DNA from 2 places in the Streptomonospora halophila genome. Region 2 is predicted to be linked to the other one. Evidence: riboswitches for the same ligand, from Rfam matches in the RefSeq annotation. Region 2 holds a riboswitch; the other holds the start of a gene.
The links. Region 2 has a riboswitch for glycine ahead of gcvP (aminomethyl-transferring glycine dehydrogenase). Riboswitches for the same ligand answer to the same signal wherever they lie in the genome.
Positions count from the first base shown of each region.

Region 1 (11,928 bases), on a different contig from region 2:
CTACGGAGGCGACTGGCGCGAGCGCATCGCCCCCACAGCGGCCACCCGCGCCTACACCGCGCGCATCGAGCGCACGGCCGGCGACCCCGCCGGTTACGTGGCCCACCACTACACCCGCTACCTCGGAGACCTCTCCGGCGGGCAGTTCATCCGCAAGGTCGCGGCCGGCGCCTACGGGCTCGACGAACGCGGCGGGACCGCCTTCTACCACTTCTCGGAGCTGGGCAGCCTGCCGCGGTTCAAGGCCGGCTACCGCGCGCGGCTGGACGCACTGGAGCTGGACGAGGCCGCGCGCGACCACGTCGTAAGCGAGACGCGGCTGGCCTACCGGCTCAACGTCGCGGTACTGGCCGATCTCGGCCACATTTTCGCCGCCGACACGGCGGCCTGAACCCGGGCGCGCGCTCCGCCGGCCGCGGCACCCGTGCCGGGCGCCGCCGGGGGACCTACGGCGCCGCCGCCGGCGGGCGCGCCGCCGCCCGCCCGACCGCGGCCCTGGTGCCGGTGTACTGCCGTGTGCCGCCACCGCGGCGCTTACCGGGCGCCGCCGCCGCGTGACACCATGGGCGCATGCCCAAGATCTCGGCGCCCACCATCGCAGCGCACCGCGCGCAGACCCGCGAGCGCATCCTGGAGGCGGTCGCCGCCCTCACGCGCGTGCAGGGCATCGACGAGATCTCCATGACCGACGTGGCGGCCGAGGCGGGCATCACGCGCACGGCGCTGTACAACTACTTCCCCGACAAGCCCGCGCTGCTGCTGGCCTTCACCGAGCAGGCCACCACCGGGTTCGTCGACCGCTACCACCGCGAGCTGCCCGCGGGCGCCGGCGCGGCCGAGCGGCTGGAGACCTTCGTGCGGCTCCAGGTCGAGGCCCTGGCCGAGCACCCCCACCCCGCGGCCGCTGAGCTCGGCGCCAGCCTGGGCCCCGACGCCTACCAGGCCCTCGCCGAGCACGTCGCGCCGATGCAGCGGCTGCTCACCGGCATCCTGCGCCAGGGCGTCGACGACGGCGAGTTCGCGGCGGCGCCGGTGGAGCCCGTGGCCCGCCTGGTGCTGGCGATGCTGGGCGCCCAGCGGGCGCCCCTCATGCACGGCGAGACCACCCCCGGCGACGCCGGGCGCCTGGTGGCGGCCTTCACGCTGCGCGCGCTCGGCGCCCGCGCAACCGACGCCGCCGGTCACTCCGCGTCACCCTCGCTCACCTGAGGTCATACCGGCGCGACCGGAACCGGCAGCGGCCGCTCCTCGGCTGCGCACCCGCAGCGGAGCTGGGGCAAAATCGGGCACCGCCCAGCCAGCCCCCGCTCCGGAGGAGCCCCCGGTGTCCCTGCTCCTGATCCTGGCCGGCGCCCTCCTGGTCGCCGTCGCGATGTTCAACCGCGTGCCCCGGTTCCAGGCCCGCGCAGCACCCCAGCTGGTACGAGCGCGGCTGACCGAGGCCGGTCGGGCGACGCTCACCGCGGTAGGCGGCAGCGCGCTGATCGTCGCCTTCTTCCTGGCGCTGTCGGGGATGTGACCGCGGCGCCGGCTCAGCCCAGCACCGTGCGCAGCCGGCGCGCCGCCAGCCGCGCGGCGCTGGTGGCCGCCAGGGCCGTGGCCACCGCCGCCGAGGCCGCCGCGGCCTCCAGCGCCGCACTGCGGCACTCGGCGTCGCGCTGAGCGGCCGCGCGCTGCTCGGGGCTGAAGCGGCCCCCGCAGTCGCGCGGGTCCAGTTCCAGCCGGCGCCAGCGGACCGGCCACTCGGCCGGCGGCCGCTCGGGGTGGCCGCGCAGGGCGACCGCCGAGGGCGTGGCGGCGTAGGAGGTGCGGGGCTTGAGCGGGGCCGGATCCGGTTCGCCCGAATCCAGTTCGATCGGCGCGGGGCCGGTGTAGCGCAGCGTGCCGGGGGCGTTGGCCAGCAGCTCGGCCAGCAGTTGGGCACAGGCGCGGGCGTCGCCCAGCGCGGTGTGCTGTCCGGTGGGCCAATGACCGCTGAGCGTGTGGCAGGCGCGCGGTAGCGAGTAGCGGGGCAGGTCGAGCTGGGAGCGCAGCGACAGCAGCGTGCACAGGCCCGGCAGGCCGCCCGGAAGACCGGCCGGAAGCAGCTCCGAGGCGAGGAAGCGGCCCTCGAAGTCGAGCTTGTGCCCCACCAGCACCGCGCCGGAGAACAGGCCGCGCAGCGCGTCCACCAGCTCGGCGGCCTTGGGCGCGCCGATGACGTCGCTGGCGCCGATGCCGTGGAACTCCTGCCCGGTGACGGCGGAGCCGGGGTCGACCAGCGTGGTGAACTCCCGCAGCAGGGTGCCGTCGCCGCGCATGCGCACCACCGCGATCTCGCAGATGCGCGCGCCCTCACCGGGGTAGAGCCCGGTGGTCTCGACATCGACGACCGCGTACTCCAGATCGCGCGCGCCGCGGGCCGCGCCGCGGCGGCGGGTCAGGGCACCCATCCGGACCATCCGCCCGGCGTCGGGTTCGGCGTCCAGCACGTCGTCCACACCCCGTCCGATCCTCATCGCGGCACCTCCCGCGGCCAGACACTACGACACGCTCGGGAAGACCGCTGCCGCGAACGGCGTTGAACCAGCGGCCCGGACCCGCCACCCCCTGGGCTCCGGCCGTGACGTATGAGCGCCCCCGACCGAGGAGTTCCCCATGCAGCAGAGCCCGCAGCCGCAGTACGTCCCGCTGGTCGAGGTGGTCCGGTCCGGATTCGCCGAGGGCGTGCACTTCGGCACGGCGGTGGGGCTCACCGCCCGCGGTGAGATCGGCTACGTCCGCGGCGGGGCCGAGGCCCCGATGCTCCCGCGCTCGTCCGCCAAGCCCTTCCAGGCCGCGGCCGTGCTGCGCGCCGGCGCCGACCTGGGACCCGCGCAGACCGCGATCGCCGCGGGGAGCCACAGCGGGGAGCCGCGCCACGTCGAGACGGTGGAGGGGATGCTGGCCGGCGCCGGCCTCGACGCCGGCGCGCTGCGCTGCCCGGCCGACTGGCCCCTGGACCGCGGCGAGCGCGAACGGCTGCTCATGGACGGCGGTGCGCCCTCGCCGCTGCTCATGAACTGCTCGGGCAAGCACGCGGCCATGCTCGCAGCCTGCGTCGCGCGCGGGTGGAGCACCGGGGACTACCTGGAACCGGACCACCCGGTGCAGGAGCTGGTGCGCAGGGAGGTCGAGGAGATGTGCGGCGAGCCGGTCGCCCACACCACCGTCGACGGGTGCGGCGCGCCGCAGCTGGCGGTCTCCCTGCTGGGCCTGGCGCGCGGCCTGCGGGAGATGACCCTGGCACCGGAGGGTTCGCCCGAGGCCGCGGTGCTGGAGGCCATGCGGAACCGGCCCGAGTACGTCGCCGGCGAGGGGCGCACCGACACCCTGCTGATGCGCGGCCTCCCGGGCGCGGTGGCCAAGATGGGGGCCGAGGGCGTGCTCGTCGTGGCCGCACCCGCCGGCGAGGTGGCGGCGGTGAAGCTGAGCGACGGCGACCCGCTGTTCCGCGCGCGCACCCTGGCGGCGCTGGAGGCCCTCGCGGCGGTCGGCGCCGACGTCTCCCCCGTTCGCGACCTGGCCGCTGCGGAGGTCCGCGGCGGCGGCAGGGCGGTGGGCCGCCTTCGCCCCGTCGCCGACGAGGCGCTCGCCTGACCCGTCCCTCCCCGGCGGTCCCGGCGGCGGGCGCCGGTGCGGACGCCGGGGACGGCGCGACCGCGGTACCGGCCCTGTCCGCGCGGTGGGCGGAATCGGAAGGCACTGGGCTATGTTTCGACCAGACGGGGCCGTGCGGCGGCCCCGAAGCGGCGGCCCACCGGTTCGCCGGTTCCACGCGCGTGACCACCACCGACGAAGGGCGGCACATGGGCGACATCCGCAGCGTCGCGATCGCCGGAGCGGGCATGGCCGGGCTGCACGCGGCCGAGTCCCTGCGCGAAGCCGGCTTCGAGGGGCGGATCACGATGATCGGCGAGGAGCCGCACCGCCCCTACTCGCGCCCGCCGCTGTCCAAGGAGTTCCTGACGGGCAAGGGCGCCGGTGCGGGCATCGACCTGCGCGAGGACTCCGCGTTCGACGGCCTGGGGCTGGACCTGCGGCTGGGCCGGTCCGCGCGGCGGCTGCGCCCGCGCGAGCGCGCCGTCGAGCTCGACGACGGCTCGCAGGTGGCCGCCGACGGCCTGGTGATCGCCACGGGCTCCCGCGCCCGCCGCCCCGGCACCGCGCTGGAGGGGGTGCACGTGCTGCGCACCGTCGAGGACGCCGAGGCCGTGCGCGACTCCTTCAAGGCCGCCGAGCGCGTCGTCGTCGTGGGAGCCGGGTTCGTCGGCGCCGAGGTCGCCTCCAGCGCCCGCGCGGCCGGGCTCGAGGTCGTGCTGCTGGAGGCCGAACCCACCCCGCTCACCCGCGTCGTCGACCCCCGGGTCGCCGGCGTGTTCGCCGAGCTGCACCGCGACCACGGCGTCGACCTCCGGCTGGGCGTGGGCGTGACCGGGTTCGAGGGGCGCGGGCGCGTCGAGCGGGTACGGCTCGGCGACGGCAGCGCGGTCGAGGCGTCGCTGGTCGTGGCGGGCCTGGGCGCCCTGCCCAACACCGGCTGGCTGGAGGGCTCGGGCGTCGAACTGGCCGGGGGCACCGGCGGAGTGCTCTGCGACGAGTACTGCCGCACCGCCCTGCCCGGGGTGTATGCGGCGGGCGACATCGCCGCCTGGCCGCACCCGCGCTACGGCGGCCTGATGCGCCTGGAGCACTGGACCAACGCAGGCGAGCAGGCGGCCGCCGCTGCGCGCAACCTGCTGGCGGGCGGCGGCACGCCCTACACCCCGGTCCCCTACTTCTGGTCCGACCAGTACGGGATGAAGATCCAGCTGCTGGGCCAGGCCGCGCCCGCCGACACCGCCGAGATCGTGCACGGCTCGGCCGAGGACCGCAAGTTCGTCGCCCTCCTCGGCCGCGCCGGGATGCTCGTGGGCATCCTGGGCCTGCGCTCCACGCCGAAGGTGATGCGCCTGCGCCGGCTCCTGGCCGAGCCCACCACCTGGGAGGACGCGCTGGCCGAGGTCAGCCCTCGATCGTGATGGCCTGCTTGGGGCACATGCGGGCGGCCTCCTCGACCTCGGCCCGCAGGTCCTCCGGGGGCTCCTCCTGCAGCACGTAGAGGAAGTCGTCCTCACGCACCTCGAAGACCTCCGGCACCACACCCATGCACACCGCGTTGCTCTCGCACCGGTCGAAGTCGACGTTGACCCGCATGGTTCTCCTCGCTCTGCGCCGTGGGGCCGCTGCTTGCGCGTCCGAGCCTAATCCCGCACCGAGCGGCCGCGGACCCGCGGGCGGATGGCGCGCCCCCCGCCACTGGAGACGCTTCCCAGACGCTTTCAGCCCCCTCTCAGGCGTCGGCGAAGGCGTCGGTGGCCTCGATGAGGTGGTGCAGGATGCCGGGTTCGCTGAAGGCGTGGCCGGCGTCGTCGACCAGGTGGAACTGCGCCTCGGGCCAGGCCCGGTGCAGGTCGTGTGCGGTCTTGACCGGGGTGCACACGTCGTAGCGGCCCTGCACGATCACGCCGGGGATGCCGCTCAGCCGGTCGGCGCCGTCGATCAGCTGGCCGGGGGTGAAGAAGCCGCCGTGGGCGAAGTAGTGGTTCTCGATGCGGGCGAAGGCCAGCGCGTACTCCGCCTCGGCGTGCTGGGCGCGCACGCGCTCGTCGGGCAGCAGGGTGATGGTCGAGCCCTCCCACAAGCTCCAGGCGCGGGCCGCGGCCAGGCGCACATCGGGGTCGGGCGAGGACAGCCGGTGCGCGTAGGCCCCGATGAGGTCGTCGCGCTCCTCCTCGGGGATGGGCGCGAGGTAGTGCTCCCACAGGTCGGGGAAGAGGTAGCTGGCGCCGTTCTGGTAGAACCAGCGGAGCTCCTCGTTGCGCAGGGTGAAGATCCCCCGCAGGACCAGTTCGCTGACCCGCCGGGGGTGCTCCTCGGCGTAGGCCAGCGCCAGCGCGCTGCCCCACGAACCGCCGAACACCTGCCAGCGGTCCACGCCCATCATCGTCCGCAGGCGCTCCAGGTCCTCCACCAGCGCCCAGGTGGTGTTGGTCTTGAGGTCCACGTCCATGCCGGCGGCGTGGGGGGTGCTGCGGCCGCAGTTGCGCTGGTCGAAGAGCAGCACGCGGTAGCGCTCGGGGTCGAACAGGCGCCGGTGGTCGGGTGAGCAGCCCGCACCCGGTCCCCCGTGCAGGAACACCGCAGGCTTGCCCGCCGGGTTCCCGCACAGCTCCCAGTAGATCCGGTGTCCATCGCCCACGTCGAGCATGCCGGAGTCGTAGGGTTCGATGGACGGGTACAGCGTGCGCATGGGTTAGGCGTCCTTCGTCGCAGATGTGGCCGCGGACAATCCTAGAACCGGGACGACCGGGCGCAGTGCCGCGCGTCCGCCGCGGGAGGACGTTTCCCGGCACTCGGGCGCAGCGCCGGAAGCCCGGCCACGCCGAGGGTTTCGCACGCCGCGGCGGATTTGCGCGCCAAGATCGTTCCAGCGCACGGCATCGTCCCCGCTGCCCGCCCCGCGCCTGCGCCTCCCGCGCTGCCGGGCGCGCCGCGGCCGCCGGGCGTCCCCGCGGCGGAGCCCGGCTCCAGAGTGTGTCCAGGGTCACATGAAACGCCGCGAACCTGCGCGGACACCGGCTTCGGGCCGTGCGCGCCGAGGCGCACCACACCCGGCGGCTCCGAAAGGGCCGCGGCCGGTGCGCGGGGCGGCGCCCCGGAACACTCCGGCACCCCGCACGCCGCCCACCCGCGTTAGTGTTCTGAGTGGGTCCGCAGGTGAGACGGAAGTAGGGACACAGAAGGCATGCCCAACACCAATGACACGCGCGTCGCCAGCTACCAGCCGCTGATCGCGCCCAAGGACCTCCTCGCCGAGCTCCCGATGGGACCGGAGCGCGCCGCGCTGGTCGAGGACGCCCGCGGCGAGGTCAAGCGCGTGCTCGACGGCGCCGACGACCGCCTGCTGGTCATCGTTGGGCCCTGCTCCGTGCACGACCCCGAGGCCGCGCTGGACTACGCCGAGCGGCTCAAGGCGCTGACGCCGTCCCTGAGCGAGGACCTCTGCCTGGTCATGCGCGTCTACTTCGAGAAGCCGCGCACCACGCTGGGCTGGAAGGGGCTCATCAACGACCCCGGGCTGGACGAGAGCTACGACGTGCACCGCGGCCTGCGCACCGCGCGCAAGCTACTGCTCGACATCGGCTCGATCGGCGTGCCGGCCGGCACCGAGTTCCTCGACCCCATCACCCCGCAGTACATCGCCGACGCGGTGGCCTGGGGCGCGATCGGCGCCCGGACCACCGAGAGCCAGGTCCACCGCCAGCTCGGCAGCGGCCTGAGCATGCCGGTGGGCTTCAAGAACGGCACCGACGGCGACGTGCAGGTGGCGGTGGACGCCTGCGGCGCCTCCGCGGCCTCGCATACCTTCTTCGGAATCGACCCCTCGGGCGCGGGCTCGGTCGTGGTCACCGCGGGCAACCCCGACTGCCACGTCATCCTGCGCGGCGGACGCAGCGGCCCCAACTACGACGCGGCCGGCGTCGCGCCCGCGCTGGAGGTCGTCGAGCGCTCCGGACTGCCGCGGCGGCTGATGATCGACGCCAGCCACGCCAACAGCGGCAAGGACCACACCCGCCAGCCGGGGGTGGCCGACGCCATCGCGGCGCAGGTCGCCGACGGTCAGCGCGGCATCATCGGCGTGATGCTGGAGAGCTTCATCGAGGAGGGCGCCCAGAAGCTGGGCGACCCCGCGGAGCTCTCCTACGGGCGCTCCATCACCGACACGTGCATGAGCTGGTCGACCACCGAGGACGTGCTGGGCCGGCTCGCCGAGGCGGTACGCAAGCGCCGCTCGGTCTAAGCACCGGAGCCCGCTGCCCCGCCCGCGGCCGAGGGCGCCCGGACTCGCCGCGGGCCGCGCGCCGCGGACGCCTTTCGGGGGCGCCGCCGGAGGGACCCGGCTCTCGGGTGCCGCCGGCGCCCCCGGCTCCGCGGCGGTCGGCGTCTCCGCTGGCAGGTGCGGTGAAGTGGGCGTTTCGTGTCCCCTTGGCTGTTCGCGCGAAAGCCGCACTGCTAGCCTGGAACCGGTCGTTGAATCCGTACGGGAGAGAGTCCGTGCAGCCGGCACGGGCCGCCGAAGGAGCAATTCCTCCCCAGAGAACCTCTCAGGCGCGCCGGACCGTACGGTCGAGACCACTCTGGAAAGCAGGGGCGTTCGAGCCCCTCGCCGAAGGTGCAAGCCGCGTTCGCGCGGCGAAGCTCTCAGGCATCATGACAGAGGGGGAGGATGGCAACGCCTGTCACGAAACGACGTCCATCCTCTCGGGAGTGAGAATGACTGCGCCGGACGACGGATCGGCACTGCGGACAACGCCGCTGCACGCCGTCCACGAGCGGGCCGGGGCCACCCTGGTCGGCTTCGCGGGCTGGGAGATGCCGCTGCGCTACGGCGGCGAGCGCGCCGAGCACGCGGCCGTGCGCGAGACGGCCGGACTCTTCGACCTCTCCCACATGGGCGAGATCCACATCACCGGCCCCCAGGCCGCCGACATGCTGGACTACGCCCTCGTGGGCCATCTGTCCAAGGTCGCGCCGGGCCGCGCCCGCTACACCATGATCACCGCGGCCGACGGCGGCGTCCTCGACGACCTCATCGTGTACCGGCTCGCCGACGACGAGTACCTGGTGGTGGCCAACGCTGCCAACACCGGGACCGTGCTCGCCGCCCTCAGCGAGCGCGCGGCGGGCTTCGGCGCCCTCGTCGAGGACCGTTCCGCCGACTACGCGCTGATCGCCGTGCAGGGCCCGGCCGCCGTCGACATCCTGGCGCCGCTCACCGACGCCGACCTGAGCACCATCAAGTACTTCGCGGGATACTCCCACCAGGTCGCCGGGCACCCGGTGCTCCTGGCCCGCACCGGCTACACCGGCGAGGACGGCTTCGAGATCTTCCTCAGCCCCGGCGACGACGCGCCCGCCGTGTGGGACGCCCTGCTCAAGGCGGGCGAGCCGCACGGCCTGCTCCCGGCCGGGCTCTCCGCCCGGGACACGCTGCGCCTCGAAGCCGGCATGCCCCTCTACGGCAACGAACTGGACGCCCGGACCACCCCCTTCGAGGCCAACCTCGGCCGGGTCGTCAAACTGGACAAGCCCGGCGACTTCGTGGGCCGCGACGCGCTGCAGAGCGTCGCCGACTCCGGCCCGCGCCGCCGCCTGGTCGGCCTGGTGGCCCGCGGCCGCCGTCCGCTGCGCAAGGACAACACGGTCCTGCTGGACGGCGAGCCCGTGGGCGTGGTCACCAGCGGGGCGCCCTCGCCCACGCTGGGCAAGCCCGTCGCCATGGCCTACATGGACAGCGGGGCCGACCCGTCCTCCGGCGAGACCGCCGTGGACGTGCGCGGCCGCGCCGAGGCCGTCGACGTCGTCGACCTGCCGCTCTACCGCCGGGAGCGCTGACCCCGGCGGCGGCCGAAGCGCGCGCACAGCGTGCGCGGCCGCAGGCCGAAGCGGCAGAATTCGACTGGGTGGAACCGCCGACGGTCCACGCCGAACCGGTCGGGCGGCCACACGCGAAGGCGCCGCGCCCTACCCGGTCCCAGACCCGGACAACGACGACCTCCTGGAGATTTGAATTGAGCGTTCCCGCGGAGCTGAACTACACGAGCGACCACGAGTGGGTGGCGGTCAGCGACGGTGTCGCCACAGTCGGCATCACCGCATTCGCCGCCGAGGCGCTCGGCGACATCGTCTACGTCGAACCGCCGGAGACGGGCACCACCGTCGCCGCCGGTGAGACCTGCGGGGAGGTGGAGTCCACCAAGTCCGTCAGCGACCTGTACGCGCCGGTCAACGGCGAGGTCGTCGACGTGAACCAGGCTGCGGTGGACAACCCCGAGGTCATCGGGACCGATCCCTACGGCCAGGGGTGGCTCTTCAAGGTGGAGGTCACCGAGGAACCGTCCGAGCTGCTCTCTCCGGAGCAGTACACGCAGTTGACCGAAGGCGAAGGTTGATCACATGCCCTCTCAGCGGAATCTGCTCGACCAGTCCCTCGAACAGCTCGATCCGGAAGTCGCCGCAGCCGTCGGCGCCGAGCTCAACCGGCAGCGCGACACGCTGGAGATGATCGCCTCGGAGAACTTCGCTCCGCAGGCGGTGCTGGAGGCCCAGGGCACGGTCCTGACCAACAAGTACGCCGAGGGCTACCCCGGCAAGCGCTACTACGGGGGCTGCGAGCACGTCGACGTGGTCGAGCAGCTCGCGATCGACCGGGCGAAGGCGCTGTTCGGCGCCGAGCACGCCAACGTGCAGCCGCACTCAGGCGCCCAGGCCAACACGGCCGTCTACTTCTCGCTGCTCAAGCCGGGCGACACGATCCTGGGCCTGGACCTCGCGCACGGCGGCCACCTGACCCACGGCATGAAGCTGAACTACTCCGGCAAGATCCTCAACGCGGTCGCCTACCACGTCCGCCCCGAGGACGGCACCGTCGACTACGACGAGGTCGAGAAGCTGGCCAAGGAGCACCGGCCGAAGATGATCGTCGCCGGCTGGTCGGCCTATCCGCGCCAGCTGGACTTCGCGCGGTTCCGCAAGATCGCCGACGACGTCGACGCCCTGTTCATGGTCGACATGGCGCACTTCGCCGGCCTGGTGGCGGCCGGGCTGCACCCCAGTCCGGTGCCCCACGCCGACGTGGTCACCACCACCACGCACAAGACCCTGGGCGGTCCGCGCGGCGGGCTCATCCTCAGCAAGGAGGAGTTCGGCAAGAAGATCAACTCCGCCGTGTTCCCCGGCATGCAGGGCGGACCGCTGGAGCACGTGATCGCCGGCAAGGCGGTCTCGCTGAAGGTCGCGGCGGGCGAGGAGTTCGCCGACCGGCAGCGGCGCACCGTCTCCGGCGCCAAGATCCTGGCCGATCGGCTGATGCGCGAGGACGCCGTCCAGTCGGGCGTGCGGGTGCTCAGCGGTGGCACCGACGTCCACCTCGTACTCGTCGACCTGGTCAACTCCCAGCTCAACGGCAAGGAGGCGGAGGACCGGCTGCACGAGATCGGCATCACGGTCAACCGCAACGCCGTACCCGACGACCCGCGGCCGCCCATGGTGACCTCGGGACTGCGCATCGGCACCCCCGCGCTTGCCACGCGCGGGTTCGGCGACGAGGACTTCACCGAGGTCTCCGACGTCATCGCCGAGGCGCTCAAGCCGGAATACGACGCCGCGGCGCTGCGCGGCCGCGTCGAGGCGCTCGTACGCAAGAATCCGCTCTACCCGGAGCTGTAGAGGGCAGTCCCCTGCCCTCCTGGTGCGGCCGGGGCGTGCTCGGCACTCCGCCCCGGCCGCACCGAACACCGAAATCGCTCCTGTACCCGCAAGGAGGGCAGGAATGGCAATCAGCGTCTTCGACCTGTTCACCATCGGCATCGGTCCGTCGAGCTCGCACACCGTGGGGCCGATGCGGGCCGCACGCAGGTTCGCCGAGGGGCTGGCCGAGTCCGGGCTGCTGGAGCGCACCGCCGCGGTGCGCGCCGAGCTGTACGGCTCGCTGGCACTGACCGGCAAGGGGCACGGCAGCGACCGCGCCGTGGTACTCGGGCTGCTCGGGCAGACGCCCGAGGGCGTCGACGTCGACGCCGCCGCGGCGACGGTCGAGCGTGTACGCACGGAGCACCGGCTCGCCCTGGCCGGCGTCCGCGAGGTCGACTTCGACCCCGAGACGCACCTGGACTTCCGCCGCAAGGAGACGCTCCCGGGCCACCCCAACGGCATGCGCTTTTTGGCCCTGGACTCCGCGGGCACGGAGCTGCGGGCCCACACCTACTTCTCGGTGGGCGGCGGCTTCGTCGTCGACGAGGAGGCCGTGGGCGCCGACCGGATCACGGCCGACGAGACTCCGCAGCCCTACCCGTTCTCCAGCGCGGC
Region 1 covers NZ_BAABIK010000011.1:160,465-172,392, forward strand. Annotated here, with positions in the region: gene ABEA15_RS11740 (biliverdin-producing heme oxygenase) at 1-391, shown strand, start outside; gene ABEA15_RS11745 (TetR/AcrR family transcriptional regulator) at 571-1,209, shown strand; gene ABEA15_RS11750 (hypothetical protein) at 1,325-1,519, shown strand; gene ABEA15_RS11755 (3'-5' exonuclease) at 1,533-2,498, opposite strand; gene ABEA15_RS11760 (asparaginase) at 2,638-3,618, shown strand; gene ABEA15_RS11765 (NAD(P)/FAD-dependent oxidoreductase) at 3,828-5,039, shown strand; gene ABEA15_RS11770 (ferredoxin) at 5,023-5,214, opposite strand; gene pip (prolyl aminopeptidase) at 5,351-6,310, opposite strand; gene ABEA15_RS11780 (3-deoxy-7-phosphoheptulonate synthase) at 6,806-7,861, shown strand; glycine riboswitch at 8,189-8,288, shown strand; gene gcvT (glycine cleavage system aminomethyltransferase GcvT) at 8,335-9,456, shown strand; gene gcvH (glycine cleavage system protein GcvH) at 9,633-10,013, shown strand; gene ABEA15_RS11795 (serine hydroxymethyltransferase) at 10,018-11,289, shown strand; gene ABEA15_RS11800 (L-serine ammonia-lyase) at 11,393-11,928, shown strand, end outside.
Region 1: it holds a riboswitch for glycine, as region 2 does, so the genes downstream of both, gcvT (glycine cleavage system aminomethyltransferase GcvT) here and gcvP (aminomethyl-transferring glycine dehydrogenase) in region 2, are expected to answer to the same signal.

Region 2 (11,928 bases):
CAGGTACTCCGCCTGGAGCTCCTCGCCTGCGCTGCTGGGCGGCGATCCGGGGCGGAAGTGCGGCAGCCGCTCCGACCAGGGGCCCGCCACGCCCAGCTGCCGGGTGGAGTGCTCGGCCGACATCTCCGGCACGGGGTGGCGGGGTCCGTCCGCCGGCCGCGCTCCGAAGAAGCCGTCGGCGCCGCCGGCGGGCGGGCCGCCACCCACCCGGTGCTTGAGCCACACCTGGTCGACCACCGGGTCGCGCCAGCGGGTGAACAGGCTGACGCTGTAGGCGGCGCCGGTGATCGCGTCGAAGTCCTCGTCCAGCGCCTCCAGCGGCAGGCCTTCGTAGACGCTCTGGGCGACGTCGAAGTCCGGTTCGGTGCGCAGCGTCATCGCGGTCACGATCCCGAGCGCGCCGAGCGCCACGACCGCGCCGTCGAACTCGGCGCCGTTCTCGGCCCGGCTCAGGCTCACCAGGTCGCCCTCGGCGGTCACCAGCTCCAGCGCCTCCACCGCGGTGGCAAGGTTGCCGTTGGCGTCGCCGGAGCCGTGGGTGGCGGTGGCGACCGACCCGGCCACCGAGATGTGGGGGAGTGATCCCAGGTTGTGCAGGGCGCGGCCGCGCTCCTGGAGCCACTGCGCCAGCTCGGCGTAGCGCACGCGCGCGCCCACCTGGACGGTTCCGGCCGCGGTGTCCAGCTCCATCGTGCGCGGCAGGCGGGCGAGCGAGACGAGGTCGCCGGGGGTGTCGGCGACGGCGTTGAAGGAGTGCCCGCTGCCCAGGGCCCGTGCCCGCTCGGCGCGGGCGACGGCGGCCTGCACCTCGGCGACGGTGGAGGGGTGGTGGAGGCGCTCGGCGGCGAAGCCGATGTTGCCCGCCCAGTTCGTGGTAGGCCGGTTCACCTGCTGCCCCTTCCGGGGAGACGGATGGAACGCGGCGGCCGGCGGCCGCCCGTTGTGGCAGCCACCAGAGATACCAGACGCGGTGTCCCCCCTCGCGCGGGCACCCGGGCCGGCGAGGGCCCCGGTGCGAGGGCCGCTCGGGCAGCGGGCCGCAGCGGCCCGCGCGCGTCGGGGCGCCGCACGCGGGTGGGGGAACCGTGCGAACCGGGCGGCCCGGTCGCGGTGGCGGCGGCCGCGGCGGCCGGATCCGCCTGGACGCGACGGTCTCGGCGACGGCGTGTCGCGGGTATGTGGACGCGCCCCGCGGGCGCCGGCGCGGCACCCGGGTCGCCGCCCGGTCCGGTGCTCCGGTTCCGGTGCAGGTCAGGAAGGCGGGAAAGCGGCCCGCGAGCCGCTCTTCGGTTATGCTTGCAAATGGACGGCGGCGGTGCTCGGCGGCGGCGAAACAGGTTCCGCGACGCGCCGATGGGTGTCGTTGACGCTGTCCGTGCGACCGGCTTACCTTCAATGTCGAAGGAACCCGCGGCGCACCCTTCATGCCCCCTGTCAAACCGCCGTGGGCCGAGGAGCCGGAGGTTCGGCGTGGCGGTTACTAGCGGTGAGCAGCAAACCTCCGCTCTCAGGCATACAGCGATACGGCGAGCTGGGGAGCAGGGCCTGCTGTGCGAAGAGGACGTGGTGGCGCTGCCTATGGACGTCGGTTATCGCGGCCCCACGGCATGTGCGGCCGCCGGAATCACCTATCGGCAACTCGACTACTGGGCCCGCACCGGCCTGGTCGGCCCCACCGTGCAGCAGGAGGGCGGTAGGCCCCCGCTGTACGACTCCCGCGACGTCCTGCTGCTCAAGGTCGTCAAGCGGCTGCTCGACACCGGCATCTCCCTGCAGCAGATCCGCCCGGCGGTGGACCACCTGCGCTACCGCGGTACCGCCGACCTCGCCCAGGTCACCTTGATGAGCGACGGCGTCAGCGTCTACGAGTGCACGTCGCCCGACGAGGTCGTCGACCTGATGCAGGGCGGGCAGGGCGTGTTCGGGATCGCCCTGGGGCGCGTGTGGCGCGAGCTCGAGGGCGCTCTCGACGAGGTTCCCGGCGAGGAGCTTGGCGGGTCGCTGAGCCCGCAGGCGCGGCCCGCCGACGAGTTGGCGCGGCGCCGCCGCGAGCGCAAGACCGGCTGACCTCCGGCCTCCCGCGGACTCCGCCGGCCGCGCCGGCCTCCCCGTCCGCGCTCGCCGGCGCCGGCCGCCCGGTCCGCGGGCGGCGGCGCGGGTGTGATGCGCGCCTACCCGCGTGCACTCCACGAATGCGCCCGGATCCAGTAACGTCGGCTGTGCGGCGGGCCTGACACGCGCGCGACCGCGAAGGCGGGCAGTACGCCCCCGCCGCCCTGTGGTCCATCAGGGCCGTACATAATGGACGACCCACAACCGAACAACGCAGTCGACACCACGATCCGGCCGTCGATACCACGCGGGAGAGACCCCACAGCGGGGCGCCGACGGGGCAAAACTCCCCAGTAACCTCTCAGGCACCAAGGACCGCGTGGAGGAGGCCACTCTGGAGCGGTAGGCGAGACGTGCCTGCGCCTCGGCCCTGGCGGGCCGTGAGCGACAGAGGGGGAGACCAGACAGGAGCAGCCGCGAAAGCGGCACAGCGACCAGGAGGTCTCCATGACGGAGCAGCCAACCCGTGAACGAGGGCCGGACGCCGGCGCCGCGGCGGCCCGCGACTTCGCCGACCGGCACATCGGCCCCGACTCCGCCGAGCTCGCGCAGATGCTCAAGGCGGTCGGCTACGGCAGCACCGACGACCTGATGACCGCGGCGCTGCCCGAGCGCATCCTCGCCCGCCCCGGGCAGCCGGCGCCGCTGGAGCTGCCCGCCGCGGCCGGCGAGTCCGAGGCGCTGGCGGAGCTGCGCGCACTGGCCGACCGCAACCGGGTGCTGACCTCGATGATCGGTCAGGGCTACTACGACACCACCACCCCGCCCGTCATCCTGCGCAACATCATGGAGAACCCGGCCTGGTACACGGCCTACACCCCCTACCAGCCGGAGATCTCCCAGGGGCGCCTGGAGGCGCTGCTGAACTTCCAGACGATGGTCTCGGACCTGACCGGGCTGGCGGTCTCGGGCGCCTCGCTGCTGGACGAGGCCACGGCCGCGGCCGAGTCGATGACCCTCGCCCGCCGCGCCACCCGCGGCAGCAGCGACGTCTTCGTCGTCGACTCCGACGTGTTCCCGCAGACCCTGTCGGTGCTGCGCACCCGCGCCGAGCCGCTGGGCATCGACGTGGTGGTGGCCGACCTGTCGCAGGGGCTGCCCGACACCGACGCCTTCGGCGTGCTGGTGCAGTACCCGGCCGGCAGCGGAGCGGTGCGCGACCCGCGCCCGGTCATCGCCGAGGCGCACGAGCGCGGCGCGCTGGCGGTGGTGGCCGCCGACATCCTCGCGCTGACGATGCTGCGCAGCCCGGGTGAGATGGGCGCCGACATCGCGGTGGGCTCCACCCAGCGCTTCGGGGTCCCGATGGGCTTCGGCGGCCCGCACGCCGGCTACATGTCGCTGCGCGAGGGGCTCCAGCGCCAGCTGCCCGGGCGCCTGGTGGGCGTCTCGGTCGACAACGCGGGCAAGCCCGCCTACCGGCTGGCGCTGCAGACCCGCGAGCAGCACATCCGCCGCGAGAAGGCCACCAGCAACATCTGCACCGCCCAGGTCCTGCTGGCGGTGATGGCCGGCATGTACGCGGTCTACCACGGGCCCCACGGGCTGCGGGCGATCGCCGAGCGGGTGCACGGCCACGCCGCCGACCTCGCCGAGCGGCTGCGCGCGGCCGGGTTCCAGGTCGTCGGCGAGCGGTTCTTCGACACGCTGCGGGTGCGCGTGCCCGGGGCGGCGGGATCGGTCGTCGAGGCGGCCGCCGAGCGCGGCGTCAACCTGCTGGCCGCCGGCTCCGACACCGTGGGCGTCAGCTGCGACGAGAACACCACCACCGCCGACATCGAGGCCGTGGTGGCGGCGTTCACCGGTTTCGGCAAGAGCGTCCCCGGCCGGACCGCCGGCGCCGACCGGCGCGCGGCCCTGCCGGAGGAGCTGCGCCGAGGGGTGGACTACCTCACCCACCCGGTCTTCTCCGCCCACCGCAGCGAGACCTCGCTGCTGCGCTACATGCGCCGCCTCGCCGACAAGGACCTGGCGCTGGACCGCAGCATGATCCCGCTGGGCTCGTGCACGATGAAGCTCAACGCCACGGCCGAGATGGAGTCGGTGACCTGGCCGGAGTTCGCGTCGCTGCACCCCTTCGCGCCGCTGGAGCAGGCCGCCGGGACCGTGCGCATCGTGCGCGACCTGGAGCGGTGGCTCGCCGAGATCACCGGCTACGACGCGGTGTCGCTGCAGCCCAACGCCGGTTCCCAGGGCGAGCTGGCCGGGCTGCTGGCCATCCGCGGCTACCACCGCGGGCGCGGCGAGCGGGGGCGCGACGTGTGCCTGATCCCCAGCTCGGCGCACGGCACCAACGCCGCCAGCGCGACCATGGCCGGCATGCGGGTCAAGGTCGTGGCCTGCGACGACGGCGGCAACATCGACATGGACGACCTGCGCGCCAAGACCGCCGAGCACGCCGGCGACCTGGCCGCCATCATGGTCACCTACCCCTCCACGCACGGCGTCTACGAGGACACCATCACCGAGGTGTGCGACCTGGTGCACGAGGCGGGCGGCCAGGTCTACGTCGACGGTGCCAACCTGAACGCGCTGCTGGGCTGGGCCAAGCCCGGGCGGTTCGGCGCCGACGTCAGCCACCTGAACCTGCACAAGACCTTCTGCATCCCGCACGGCGGCGGCGGTCCGGGTGTCGGCCCGGTGGCGGCGCGCTCCCACCTGGCCGCCTACCTGCCCAACCACCCCAGCCAGCCCGAGGCCGGGCCCTACACCGGGGTGGGCCCGGTGTCGTCGGCGCCGTTCGGGTCGGCCGGGATCCTGCAGATCTCCTGGGCCTACATCAGGATGATGGGCGAGGAGGGGCTGCGCGCGGCCACCGAGGCCGCGGTGCTCGGCGCCAACTACGTCGCCAAGCGGCTGGAGCCCTACTACCCGGTGCTCTACACCGGCCGGGGCGGCCTGGTCGCCCACGAGTGCATCATCGACATCCGCGGCCTGCAGAAGCGGACCGGCATCAGCAACGAGGACGTCGCCAAGCGGTTGATCGACTACGGGTTCCACGCGCCCACGATGTCCTTCCCCGTGGCGGGGACGCTGATGGTCGAGCCGACCGAGAGTGAGGACCTGGAGGAGCTGGACCGCTTCGTCGACGCCATGATCGCCATCCGCGGCGAGATCGACCGGGTCGCCGAGGGCGCCTACCCGGCCGACGACAACCCGCTGCGCAACGCGCCGCACACGGCCGAGGCGCTCACCGCCGACGAGTGGCGCCACCCCTACTCGCGGCACGAGGGCGCCTTCCCGGTGCAGCGGCTGCGGTTCGACAAGTACTGGTCCCCGGTCGGGCGGATCGACCAGGCCTACGGGGACCGCAACCTCGTCTGCGCCTGCCCGCCGCCGGAGGCGTTCGAGGTCTAGCCGCCGGCCCCGCCCCCCGGGGGCGGGGGAGCGGTCCGAGGACGAGCGGCGGCCGCCGGACCCGCGGAGTACGAGCGCGGGGACGGCGGCCGCTCGCCGTGTGCGCCGGACTCGTCGGGGAATAGATAAATCTACGATGTAAAGGTGGCGGTTGCGGTCGCCGCCTACCGCCGCGGTATCGGTGCCGGGAATCGTCGCGGTACCGGTACCGGGGGGCGCCCCGCCGATTCCGGGCGGTGCGGCCACGCCTCGTCATCGTGTCCGCGCCGACGGGCTAACCTCCCAGTGGAACCGCCGGGTCGGCCCCGCGCCGCCCGAACCGCCCCCCGTGTGGAAAGCAGCGCCAGATGACAGCGTCCGCCGGATCCTCCACCCACGACGCCGCCGGAGACGAGTCCGAGTCCAAGAGCCTGTGCGACCAGGCGCGCGACCTCGCCGAGAACGGACACCTCAACCGCGCCGCCCAGGTCTACGAACGCGTGGTCGAGGGCGGTGCGCAGCGCTATCTGCCGCTGGCCGCCCTCGGGCTGGCCGTCGTCCGCCACGACATGGGCGAGGTGGCGGCGTCGCGGTCGGCCGCGCGCACCGCCATCGGCACCGGCCACCCCGAGTTCGCCCCGCGCGCCGCCTACCACCTGGCCCTGTCCTTCGAGGCCGAGGGCGACGCCGAACAGGCGCGCGCCGCCTGGCGCGACGTCCTCGACTCGGGCAACAACCGCTACCGCCCGGCCGCCCACTACGGACTCGCGCGCCTGGCCGAGGACCGCGGCGACACCGAAACCGCCGAGGCGCACTGGGACCAGGTGCTGAGCAGCGACTCAGTCGAGATCGTGCCCGAGGCGGCGCACGACTACGCGGCGCGGCTGCTGGCCCGGGGCCTGACCGACGCCGCCGCCGACGTCGTCCACCGGGGCCTGGAGCTGGGCGAGCACACCGGACTGCGGCTGCTGCTGGGCGCCGTGCACGTGGAGTACGCGATCGGCGCGTTCGCGGCCGTCGTAACCGAGGCCGGCGCGCGCGGCGGAGAACCGCGCGAGGGCGCGGGCCCCGCGCCGGAGGCGCCGGGCGCGGCGCCCGAGGGGGCGGTGGCCCCCGAGGTCGCGGGCGGCGCCGTCGAACTGCTGGCCCGGCTGCTCGCGGTGCGCGGCGACGGCGAGGCCGCCGAGCGCGTGTGGGCCGACGGCCTGGCCCACCGCGATCCCGCCACCGCCGACGAGGTCCGCGCCCGCCTGCGCCGCGGCTTCCTGGCGCCCGACCCGGAGACCGCCGAGCAGGAGGACGGGCAGGCCCGTGAGGACGAGGTCTGGTGGGACCCCTACGTCGAGGCGGCCGCGGCCCAGCACAGCGCGCCGATGCTGACCGGCGAGCTGTTCGTCGCGCTGAACCGGATGTACACCCACCTCGCCCTGCCGCTGGCCCAGGGCGAGAACAACGCCGCCGCGCTGCGCCGCGCGCTGGAGGAGGCGGTGCGCACACCCGGCCAGTACGTCTGGGGCCGGGCCCTGCACGACGACTTCCGCGAGCGCCTCCGGCTCGCCGCGGGCTCCCGTGAGCCGGTGCTGCCGGAGGATTGGCCTGATGCGGCGGAGTGACGTGCGGCCGTCGCGGGTGGTCGGGGTCGGAGTCGGGCGGCTGTGGCGGGGGTGCATCGGTGGTGGGGGTGCGGGGGGTCTCCGGGCGCGGCCCGTGCCGCTCCCGCTGGGCGGGTGCAGCGCGCGGCGCCGCGCGGGCTCCGCGGGTCCGGTGGGGCGCACACAACGGGCGCGGGGCGGGCGTCGGCGCCGCCCGCCTGACGAGCGGCCACCCCGCCTGCCGCCCGGGTGTCGGGAGAACGCGGCGGGAGCGGGCGGCCCGCCCGGCGCCGGGGTCCGGCGGGCGCGCGGTAGAACGGTGATCGGGCGAACACGCCTAAGCTTGGAGCCATGGAGCTCGACACGCCCCGTGGGCCTGCGCTCGCCGACATCGATGTGCCGGCCGGCGGGCCGCCGCGCTATCTGCTGGCCATCACGCACGGCGCGGGAGGCGGTGTCGACGCGCCCGACATCACCGCGGTGTGCGACGCGGTGCTGAAGGCGGGCGGAGCCGTGGCGCGCATCACGCAGCCCTACCGGGTGGCCGGTCGCACGATGCCCGGCTCGGCCACCGGTCCCCAGGACGAGGCGTGGATCTCCGCGGTCCGGGCGGTGTGCGCGGACGCGCGGCTGGCCGGGCTTCCGCTCGTGCCGGCCGGGCGCAGCAACGGCGCCCGGGTCGCGTGCCGCACCGCCGCGGAGCTGGGCGCGGCGGCGGTGGTAGCGCTGGCGTTCCCCCTGCATCCGCCGGGCAAGCCGGAGCGCTCGCGCGCCCCGGAGCTGCGCGGGGCGGGGGCGCCGACCCTGGTGGTCAACGGGGACCGCGACCCCTTCGGCGTTCCCGACGCGGCCGACGCCGCGTCGCTGGTGGTGCGTGCCGGCGAGCGCCACGATCTGGCCAAGGACACCGGTGCGGTGGCCACTGCCGTCGTCGACTGGCTCGCTGAACGGCTGGGCTGAGCGTCCGGACCGGCGGCCTGCGCCGGGCCGGGTCGCGGGGACGGACGGCGGTCCCCGCTCGGTCGGCCGGATCGGACGGCTCGGTGCGTGTCGGGTTCGGCCTCAGGCGACGGCCCGGACGTCGGTCGGGCGGTGCGGGGCGACGACGCGGCCGTTGGGCAGCAGCTCGCCGGTGTCCTCGAAGATCACGACGCCGTTGCAGAGCAGGCTCCAGCCCTGCTCCGGGTGACTGGCGACGACGCGGGCCGCTTCGCGGGCGACGTCGTCGAAGGACGGGCATGCGGGTCGGTGCGGGCACATTGTGCGCCTCCGGTCTTCTCAACTGATGGCACCAGAAGCCTAGTGGCGCGAGTCACAGTGCAACTGGTTTTGTGCGTATTCGACGCCGCGAGTCGGCCGTTCGATCTGGTGTCGCGGCTTATTGGCCGGATCCGGCCACGCAGTGGTCCCGGCATGTCGGATAAAGGGGACCCGCCGCGTGTCGAGTGCCGAGGGCATCCGCCGGTCGGCCGTGCGCGCGGGGCGCCGGAGGTCAGACCCCCGCCAGGCGGTCGCGGCACAGCCGGTCCGCCTGCCGCACGGGCTCGGGCAGCCGGAAGCGGGGCGCCAGGCGCAGCGTCAGCGCGGCGGCCGAGGCGAGGTCGACGCGGTGGCCGACCGATACGTAGACCGGTTTCACACCCGTCCGGGTGCGCAGGCAGCGGCCGACGACCTCGCCGCCGTCGACCAGCGGCGACCAGGCTCCGCGCTCGGGTCCGGGCTCCTCGGCGCGGCCGACGAACGGCGTCTTGCCCACGCCCAGCACCGGGCGGTCCAGCGCGACGCCCACGTGGCAGGCGAGCCCGAACCGGCGCGGGTGCGCCAGCCCGAATCCGTCGCAGACGAGCACGTCGGGCCGCGTGCCCAGCTGCGCGACGGCCTCCAGCAGCGCGGGCGCCTCGCGGAACGCGAACAGGCCGGGCACGTAGGGAAAGCGCGGCCGCGACACGGCGGTAGCGGAGTCGACCACCTCCCACTCCGGAGCGGCCAGCACGACAGCGGCGGCGGCGAGCCGGTCGTCGTCGGCCGAGTAGGCCACGTCCAGCCCCGCGACCAGTGAGACGGCGCCGGCGTCGATCGCCTCCCGGCGCACCAGCGGCGCCGAACGCTCCTGCAGCGCCCGCGCCTCGTCCGCGCCGCAGGGCCACTCCTGCAAACCGGGCGGCCCCGGCCCGCCGGCTCCGCCCGCCTGCGGCCGCGCCCCGGTGCCTGCGCCCGCTGCGTAGTCCATCCCCCGAACTCTAGGCCGCCGGAGCCCGCGCGTCGGGCGGGGGCGCGGTTGCTGCACCGCTCCGCGGCTGCGCCGCGCGGCGAACCGAGACGGGCGCACGTTGCGTGATCTCCCTGAGGGGACAGGCGGTCTGTTCTAAGGTGGAGACCGCGCTGCGATGGGAGTGGCGTACTCGTGACCGACCGCTACGAGGGGATTCCGGGATGCTGCTCAGTTTCCGCGTAACGAACCACCGGTCGTTGCGCGACGAACAGCAGCTTCTGCTGACCCCCGAAGGCCGGCAGGGCGAGGAACCGCCCGCGCCGGAGAGTGTGGAACCGCTGCGCGTGGCCGGTATCTTCGGCGCCAACGCGTCGGGCAAGAGCAACATCGTCGACGCATTGCGGTTCATGGTGCTCCAGGTGCGCGGTTATCCGCGGCGAGGTCGCGAGGAAGAACCCGCGGAAGGCATCGAGCGCTCGCCGTTCCGCTTGGACCACGACTCGCCCGGTCGTCCCTCGACATACGTGGTCGACCTGCTCGACGACGGCGAGCGGCACACCTACGGCTTCGTCATCGATGACACCGCCGTCGTTGCGGAGTGGCTGTTCCGCTACACCGCCGACGGGCGTGAAGAGGTGGTGTTCGAGCGGGACGGGGATGAACTGTCGAACGAACCCGAGGGCGGGTTGTTCCCCGTTTCCGACGTGATCGAGATTGAGTCGAACGTCCTCCTCATGGAGGTCTTCGCGAAGTTGCAGCCGAAGTCGTTCGATTCAACGGAGATGCGTTCACTCCGCGCAGTCTCGCGGTGGTTCACCACCGGTTTGGTGATCAGGCAGCGTACTTTCGGGCTTCCCAGGAGAAGGGTGGAGGTTCCGGGGCATTGCGACCGAATTACCGAGAAGCGCCTCAGTAAGCTTCTTGTGGCGGCCGACACCGGCATCGAGGACATCCAAACGGAATCCTTCTCACGGGAGATGCGGGATGGCCGGGAGCAGGAGTTCGTCAGGTGGGTGTTTCGTCACCGGGCGTCGGGGCACGAGCACGTCCTCGGCCTGGAGGACCAGTCTGAAGGGACGCAGGCGTTGATGGATCTGGGCCTGCGCGCCTTCTCCGTGCTCGATCGCGGGCGCACCATGGTAGTGGACGAGTTGGACGCCAGCTTGCACACTCATCTTTCCGCACGCTTGATCGAGCTGTTTCGGGACCCCCGAACCAATCCTCGCGGCGCCCAGTTGATCTTCACCAGCCACGACGCCGCCCTTTTGGGTAGGATTCGCGGTGGGGAGGTTCTCGCGCGGGATCAGATCTGGTTCTCGGAAAAGAGTCCGGAGGGTGCGACCGAGTTGTATCCTCTGTCCGGTTACGAGGTCGCTGACGAGGGTGCCCGCGCCCGGAAGTACCTCGCCGGCCGCTACGGCGCCGTCCCTTTCGTTGACGACGACTTGTTTTCCGCCGCACTGGCGGCTAGGGAGGATCCCATCCCCGATGACTCCTCAGCGCCGTACCGGCGGAAGGCGCCCGGCAGGTCCAAAGGAACGTAAGGCCGTTCTCGTTCTCTGCGAAGGCGAAACCGAGGTCGCGTACCTCAAAGGCCTGCGGGAGCGCTATTCTGGTTTTCGGCTCGAGGTACGGCAGGCGAAATCGACAGACGCCCTTCGTATAGTCAAAGAGGCGACCCGGTGCGCAGCCGACGGATTCCACCAGGTCTGGGCCGTGTTCGACACCGAAGGAGAGGATGTCACTCCGGCCGAAGAATGTGCGCAGGACTTCAATCGGACAGCCAAAGATGTGTCCGTCTGTATCGCGGTTTCTCATCCTGATTTCGAGGTGTGGCTCCTGCTGCATCACCGGAAGGCCGAGGATGTGAAGAAGTGCTGCAGAACAGGCGAAGCGGCGCTGATGCTGCAGCAGGTACTGCCGGGCTGGCAGAAGGGCGAGTGGGACCGGCGGCGTCGGCGCGGCACCCGGTTCGAGGACTTCGCCGAGCGAGTCGAGGACGCCTGCCGCCGGGCCGACCGACTCGGCCGGTTCCACACGACCAACCTTCCCTCGACGAATGTCGGCATGCTGGTCCGGGCCAAGGAAGACGGCTTCCGCGCGCTTCCGTGACGTGCGCCGGTCGGACCCACGCGCGTCGGGCGGGGGCGGGGGCGGGGGCGCCGCTACACCGCTCCGCGGCTGCGGCGGGCGGCGGGTCGGCTGCGGCGGCCGGCGCCGGCGAGCCCGCCGCGCTGGAAGGCGCGGACCAGCTCGCCGCCGAAGCTGACCCCGGCACCCAGGCCCAGGCCGATGGCCACCGCCTCCGACAGGCTCAGCAGGCCCTGGACGGGCTGGCTGAGCGTGATCTCCAGCAGGCCCCGGTAGAGGATGCTGCCGGGAAGCAGCGGCGCGATCGCCGGAATGACATAGGGCAGGACCGGCCGCCGGGTGCGGCGCGCCAGGGCGTGGCCGACCACGCCGATGGCCACGGCGCCGGCCGCGGTGCCCATGATCGGCGGCGCGTCCAGCAGCCCGCGCACCCCCGCGTAGATCACCCAGATCATCACGCCCATGAGGCCAATCCACGGCAGCATCGGCGGCGGGACGGTCAGCGAGACCGCGAAGGCCATGGCGATCCCGGCCGCGCCGATCAGCACCGGCAGGCTCAGGTCGGTGCCCAGGGTCGGCAGGTCG
Region 2 covers NZ_BAABIK010000002.1:50,719-62,646, reverse strand. Annotated here, with positions in the region: gene ABEA15_RS02265 (FAD-binding protein) at 1-888, opposite strand, end outside; gene ABEA15_RS02260 (MerR family transcriptional regulator) at 1,471-2,067, shown strand; glycine riboswitch at 2,351-2,440, shown strand; gene gcvP (aminomethyl-transferring glycine dehydrogenase) at 2,560-5,469, shown strand; gene ABEA15_RS02250 (tetratricopeptide repeat protein) at 5,817-7,061, shown strand; gene ABEA15_RS02245 (alpha/beta hydrolase family protein) at 7,392-8,000, shown strand; gene ABEA15_RS02240 (DUF5999 family protein) at 8,103-8,300, opposite strand; gene ABEA15_RS02235 (endonuclease V) at 8,533-9,270, opposite strand; gene ABEA15_RS02230 (AAA family ATPase) at 9,474-10,796, shown strand; gene ABEA15_RS02225 (RloB family protein) at 10,741-11,364, shown strand; gene ABEA15_RS02220 (threonine/serine exporter family protein) at 11,418-11,928, opposite strand, start outside.